3 regions of the Microbulbifer sp. ALW1 genome follow, and region 1 is predicted to be linked to each of the others. Evidence: predicted binding sites of a transcription regulator. Region 1 holds the regulator's gene; each other region holds the start of a gene.
The links. Region 1 encodes sigma-54, which starts transcription at its own class of promoters, with help from an activator protein. Its sites were predicted from a motif close to TGGCACANNNNTTGCNNT; they were not measured.
Positions count from the first base shown of each region.

Region 1 (2,252 bases):
CAGGAAATGAGCTTTCCGCCGCCGCTTCAAGCATCAAATTTGTCGCAGTGGCCCAACGCCAGATTTTTCTGCCGGCAAACTCCCTATGAAGCAGTCACTCCAGTTAAAACTCGGCACTCAGCTGACCATGACGCCACAGTTGCAACAGGCTATTCGCTTGCTGCAACTGTCGACGCTGGACCTGCAACAGGAAATCCAGTCCGCCCTGGATAGCAATCCGCTGCTGGAGTCCGATTTCGAAGAGCACGCCGGTGAAGCCCCCCAGGAACAGAACACCCCCGCCACCTCCGAGCGCCAGGAGCGCGAAGCCGCCAACGCCGACAGCGTCCGCGAAGCGCAGGCCGAGGCCGGTGTGGACGGCGACTGGAACGGGGAAATTCCCGACGACCTGCCCGTCGACACCCGCTGGGACGACATTTACACCAACAGCAGCTACAGCGGCGGCGACGCAGAAGAGTATGCGCTGGAGCAACGCAACGCGGTCTCGGAGAGCCTGCAGGATCACCTGCTGTGGCAACTTAACCTCACTCCCCTGACCGATGGCGACAAGCTGATCGGCGAAGCCCTGATCGACGCCATTGCCCCCAACGGTTTTCTGGATGCCGACCTGGACGAGCTGGCCGCAGCGCTGGACGTGGAAACCGATGAAGTTCTGGCAGTACTGAAAACCATCCAGCATCTGGAACCGGTCGGATGTGGCGCACGGGACCTGCGCGAGAGCCTGCTGTTGCAATTGCGCCAACTCCCCGAGCAGACGCCCTGGCTGGCCCAGGCGCAGGCGATTGTCGGCCAACACCTGGACTTGCTGGGCAAGCGGGACTTCCGCCAGCTCAGCCGCCGCACCCGCCTCAGCGAGACACAGCTGGGCGAGGTGATGCGCCTGATCCAGACGCTCACGCCTTACCCGGGTGAAGCCTTCGGCGGCGAAGAGCCGCAATACGTGGTGCCGGATGTGATCGTCAGCCGCCGGGAACAGCGCTGGGTGGTGGAACTGAACCCGGAAACCACCCCCAAACTGCGTATCAACGACACATACGCGGCGCTGATCAAGCGCGCGGACAACTCCAATGAAAATAACTACCTGCGCGACAATCTGCAGGAGGCACGCTGGTTCCTGAAAAGCCTGCAGAGCCGCCATGAAACCCTGCTGAAGGTCGCCAGCTGTATCGTGGAGAAACAGCGGGGGTTTTTCGAGCAGGGCCCGGAAGCCATGAAACCCATGGTGCTGGCAAATATTGCCGAAACCATCGGCATGCACGAATCCACCATTTCCCGGGTCACCACGCAAAAATACATGCTTACGCCGCGCGGTGTGTTCGAACTCAAGTATTTCTTCTCCAGCCATGTGAGCACCGACTCCGGCGAGGACGCCTCCTCCACCGCCATTCGCGCTCTGATTCGCAAGCTGGTGGATGCGGAGCAGCCACGCAAGCCACTGTCGGACAACAAGATCACCCAGGAGCTGGATGCCCAGGGCATCAAGGTGGCCCGCCGCACCGTAGCCAAATACCGCGAATCCATGGGAATCCCCTCCTCCAGCGAGCGAAAGCGACTGGTCTAACCAGTCCAGTCACCAACTGGTGGCGCCACACCCCTCTCCCGGTCAGTTTCTGGACAACCAATGGCCAGACATTGAGTGTATCCTTCCATTCTGGCGCACTTCCTAGTAGGGTTGCCGCCCTGTGCGGGGGTGCCACCGGATTGTGTTGTACCCTTTGAGGAGATTTCCATGCAGATCAATATCAGTGGCCACCATGTAGACGTTACTCCGGCCATTCGCGATTACTGCCTGACCAAACTGGACAAGCTCTCCCGCCACAATGACCTGATCACCAACGCCCAGGTCACTCTGTCCGTCGACAAACTTATCCAGAAAGCCGAGGCGCGGGTTCACGTGAACGGCAACAAGGATATTTTTGCGGATTCGGAATCTGAGGACATGTACGCAGCGATCGACTCGCTGTCCGACAAACTCGACCGGCAGCTGCTGAAACACAAAGAAAAGTTACGCAGTCACCGGTAGTTTTCACTAGCCGTTAGACAACTGGCAACTTGCGGGCTCACGCCCGGCAGGTTGCGCCAGATCATTAGTAAGTTATGACACTGGAAGCATTACTCTCTCCCCGCCTAAGCCTTTGCCACCTGGCGGGGAGCAGCAAAAAAAAGCTGCTGCTCAATATCGCCCAGGCGATCTCAGAAGAATACCCCGATCTGGATTCCGACACCGTCTTCAACCAGTTGGTTGCCCGGGA
Region 1 covers NZ_CP047569.1:1,918,379-1,920,630, reverse strand. Annotated here, with positions in the region: gene GRX76_RS07815 (RNA polymerase factor sigma-54) at 86-1,561, shown strand; gene hpf (ribosome hibernation-promoting factor, HPF/YfiA family) at 1,730-2,023, shown strand; gene ptsN (PTS IIA-like nitrogen regulatory protein PtsN) at 2,098-2,252, shown strand, end outside.

Region 2 (2,252 bases), 2.3 Mb from region 1:
TGCGTATAGTGATGCCCCAGTTCCGACTGCGCATCGGCAACCCGTTTGCGGCTCACCTTGAGCAAACGCGCGGCCATGGAGTCCTCCAACCGATGCATGGAATCAATACGCGCAGTGGCCAGTTGATACCAGACTTCACTGATATCCGCCGCAATCGGCTCGCCGTCTTTCAGGCCGGCGATGACCAGGCGCAGGCGCTGTAAATCCCGTGTCTCCGGGCTCTCCTCGATGGTCTGCCAGCACGCCAGCTCGGTTTCCCCGGCATACTCGGAAAACAGTTCCAGGCTGCGCAGCTGGCAGGCCTGCAAGTGAGAAAGACGGTGGTGCAGGCTTTCGTCAAACTGGCTGCCGGTAAAGCCAATCGCGCCCCAGGCGCGCTCCTGTCCGGCAAATTCTTTGGCCTGCATAAAATTGAACAGGGCGACCAGCAACCGCGTTACCTGCGGGTCATCAGCCACATCGGCGGCCTCGAACACCACCGACAACAGGCCGGCGATCAGCCGGCAAAAGGCATCGGTGGATTCCAGGGCGCTGACTTCAAAGGCATCAATATGCCGGCGCAATTCCACCAATTCATCCAGGCCGTGCAGTGAGTAGGCAATGCTGTTCAGTAAGCGCATATCCTGGGGATTGTGGCATCGGTCTGCCTGTAAATAGCGATCGTGCAGCAAGCGGCGGAAGGCGACCTCGCTTTGGCCACAGCATTCAACCTGGGTGTCACGCAGGGCACTGAATCTGAAACCTGCGGAAACCAGGTAGATATTACTGATGCCCCGCTCCCGCTGTAGCTGGTGCACCAGGTCGGATACGGTAGTCACCAGCTCACAACTTCCGCTAAGCCGTTGCAGCGCCTGAATCTCTGCGCGCTTTGCGGCCAACAGAAACTGTTCAGCATCTTCACTGTGCTTGGGCATATCGGGGCTCCCGGCTAAACCAGAATGGGTAACCTTGATTCAGCAATAAACATTCCAGCCCAGCGCAACACGTTTGGTTCGGCATAGCCGGGGTGAGCTCGGCGTGAGAACTTTCTTGCGCACCGCGGACTCCACAGCACCAAAATAGTGCACAATTAACGGGAGAGAGCGCCAGCTTCCTCAATATTCCTGCGCCGGTCCCCTGTTTTTCACGCGATTCACACCGAATTGAAAAGTTGGCACCGAGATTGCTTTTATCTCTGGTGTAAAGATATTGCGCAGCGAATTGCGCAGCTCTTTCTGGGCGAAAGCCCGCTACAACCAAATACACTGGATAAAGGCGTCCATCACGTTCCGGCAACGACCGGTCTGTGTGGGCGCTTTTTTTGTGCCTCGGAATTCTCAGTGACCCGCAACTTTCGGTTTATTGCGAATCCCGCACAGGTGGATTCCCGATCCAACAACTTCCAAAAAGGTGATCACCATGGCTTATCTCGCTCCATCAGAATTTGTGACCAAAATGGTCGATGCGGGGGAATCGAAGATTTACATGTCCACCCGCGACACCCTCGTTCGCGCCTATATGGCCGGTGCCATTCTCGCGTTGGCCGCCGTTTTTGCGGTAACTGTGGCGGTAGCCACCGGCTCCCACCTCGTCGGTTCCATCTTGTTCCCGGTGGGGTTCTGTATGTTGTACCTGATGGGCTTCGACCTGCTGACCGGGGTATTTGTACTCGCGCCGCTGGCGTGGCTCGACAGACGCCCAGGCGTCACCTGGGGCGGTATATTGCGCAACTGGGGGCTGGTGTTTGTGGGCAACTTTGGCGGTGCGCTGACTGTTGCAGTGATGATGGCGTTCGTGTTCACCATGGGTTTTAACACGGAACCCGGTGCCGTCGGCGCCAAGCTCGCTTCCGTAGGCGAGGCTCGCACCCTGGGATACGCGGAATACGGTGCCGCCGGCTGGTTTACCATTTTCCTGCGCGGAATGCTGTGTAACTGGATGGTATCCATGGGCGTGGTGGGTGCAATGATCTCCACCAATGTGAGCGGTAAAGTCATCGCCATGTGGATGCCAATCATGCTGTTCTTCTTTATGGCCTTCGAGCACTCGGTGGTGAATATGTTCCTGTTCCCCACGGCCATCATGATGGGCGGTGATTTCTCGGTGATGGATTACCTGATCTGGAACGAAATCCCCACAGCTCTGGGTAACCTGGTCGGCGGTCTCGCCTTTACCGGCCTGACACTCTTCACCACCCACTACAAAACCGCACCCAAGCGCCAGTTGACTGCAAAGAGCAGCGCAACGGGTAAAGAAGCTCTGGCCTGATGGTC
Region 2 covers NZ_CP047569.1:4,176,129-4,178,380, forward strand. Annotated here, with positions in the region: gene GRX76_RS17260 (nitrate- and nitrite sensing domain-containing protein) at 1-914, opposite strand, end outside; gene GRX76_RS17265 (formate/nitrite transporter family protein) at 1,399-2,247, shown strand.
Region 2: the regulator sigma-54 is predicted to act here: its motif matches at 1,152-1,169, upstream of GRX76_RS17265 (formate/nitrite transporter family protein).

Region 3 (2,252 bases), 260 kb from region 1:
AAATCCTACATCGACACTCGCGACCAGAATGCCAAACCGCTGACCTTTGCCAGCGTCTATCCCTTCGCCAGCCACACCCTGCAATTGCGCCACTGGCTCTCCGCAGCGGGGATACATCCGGATACCGACGTGCGCATCCTGGTACTGCCACCAGAGCAGATGGTGGACACCCTGGGTCGCGGTGACATTGACGGCTATTGTGTGGGCGAGCCCTGGAATACCCTCGCGGTTCAGGAAGGCATCGGCGTGATTGCCACCCCCAGCAATACCCTGATGCCGGCCATGCCGGAAAAAGTACTGGCGGTCACCCGCAGCTGGCACCAGGCCAACCCCGCAACACACCTGGCGCTGCGCGCCGCATTACTGGAAGCCTGTGCCTGGCTGAGCGATCGCAGCCAGCGCAAAGATGCCGTGGGCATTCTCGCCCGCGCCGAATATCTCAACCTGCCGGAATCTGCCATCGCCCTCTCCTTGGGCGACGAATTGATCGCTCACGGTGGGCAGAGTCCAACCAGGAACCCCGACTGGCACCTGTTCGCCCACCCGCAGACGGATCACGGCCGCCCGACGGAAAAGAAAGGCCGCGAACTGCTGGCCCTGTGCAATGACATCGCACCGGTGGATAGCGATTCCGCGGAAGTCTTCTGCTCAGACCTCTACCAGCAGACCCTGGACTTTATGCGCCATCGGGAACTCAATACGCCTTAACGTTTTACACCCATTGCACCAGTTTCGCGCCTTTTCACAGTGCCCGCACGGTAAAAGGCACAGATATGGCACAAATATTGAATACTTAAATTGAGCGAAAGCGTCGCGATTGGAAGCCAGCCCGGTTGGGACCAATTGCTTTAGAAGCGCTCGCACCTTCACTAGATGCGATAGATCGGACACCGAAGTCCACAGGCGGCAGCCAGGTTGCCCCGTGGGCTTTTTTTATGCCCGCGATTTGGGCCGCGCCGCAGCAGAAGCAGGCAGATCCAATTCATAAACTAACGGGATAAGACCATGTCCAGTGATTCTTTAAATCTGTTTTCCTTTAAAGGAAAAATCCGGGTGCTGCACCTGACCTGGATTGCTTTCTTTATTACCTTTTTTGCCTGGTTCAACCACGCACCGCTGCTGATGGCCATTGCCGACAGTCTGTCGCTCACTTCCGAGCAGGTGAAGACGCTGCTGATCCTGAACGTGGCGCTGACGATCCCAGCGCGGGTAATCATCGGCATGCTGACCGATAAATACGGCCCGCGCCTGACCTATTCCCTGTTGCTGGCCATTGGCAGTATCCCCTGCTTTATTTTTGCCATTGCGGACAGCTTTACCGCAGCGGCTATCGGCCGCTTCCTGCTGGGCTTTATCGGTGCCGGCTTTGTGATTGGTATCCGTATGGTGTCCGAGTGGTTCCCGGCCAAGCAGTTGGGTACCGCGGAAGGTATTTACGGCGGCTGGGGTAACTTCGGTTCTGCCGCTGCGGCCATGAGCCTGCCGACCATTGCTTTACTTTTCGGTGGTGACACTCCAGGGCAAGAGGGCTGGCGTTATGCCATCGGCCTCACCGGTGTGATGGCGCTGGTGTACAGTGTGATTTATTACCGCTCGGTGACCGATACCCCGAAGGGCGGCACCTACTTCAAGCCGAAAAAAATTGGCGGCATGGAAGTTTCCAGCCCGTCGGATTTTGTGCTGCTGCTGATCATGAAAGTGCCCATGTACGCGGCACTGGCGCTGTTGACCTGGAAGCTGTCCCCCGCCGGTGTGGGCATGCTGGCGATGCCGGTGGCTATCGTGATTTATGTGGCACTGGCAGCACTCTATGTGTTTGATGCGAAGAAGTGCTACGACATCAACAAAGAGATTTTCGTCAAACTTCCGGAGCCGATCCATCGCTATCAGTTCAAGCAGGTGGCAGTACTGAATATTCTGTACTTCGCAACTTTCGGTTCTGAGCTTGCGGTGATTTCGATGCTGCCGCTGTTTTTCTCGGAGACCTTTACCCTGGATCCGGTGAAGGCGGGTCTGCTGGCTTCCGCCTATGCATTTATGAACCTGATGTCGCGCCCGGCGGGCGGTTTGATCAGTGACCGGTTTGGACGCAAGAGTACGCTGCTGATTCTGACGGCGGGCCTGGCGCTGGGTTATCTGACGATGAGTATGATCGACAGCGAGTGGCCCTTGTATCTGGCGGTGGCTGCGGCGATGGCGTGCTCTTTCTTTGTGCAGTCTGGTGAGGGTGCGGTGTTTGCGGTGGTGCCGCT
Region 3 covers NZ_CP047569.1:1,657,347-1,659,598, reverse strand. Annotated here, with positions in the region: gene GRX76_RS06790 (CmpA/NrtA family ABC transporter substrate-binding protein) at 1-708, shown strand, start outside; gene GRX76_RS06785 (NarK family nitrate/nitrite MFS transporter) at 1,006-2,252, shown strand, end outside.
Region 3: the regulator sigma-54 is predicted to act here: its motif matches at 775-792, upstream of GRX76_RS06785 (NarK family nitrate/nitrite MFS transporter).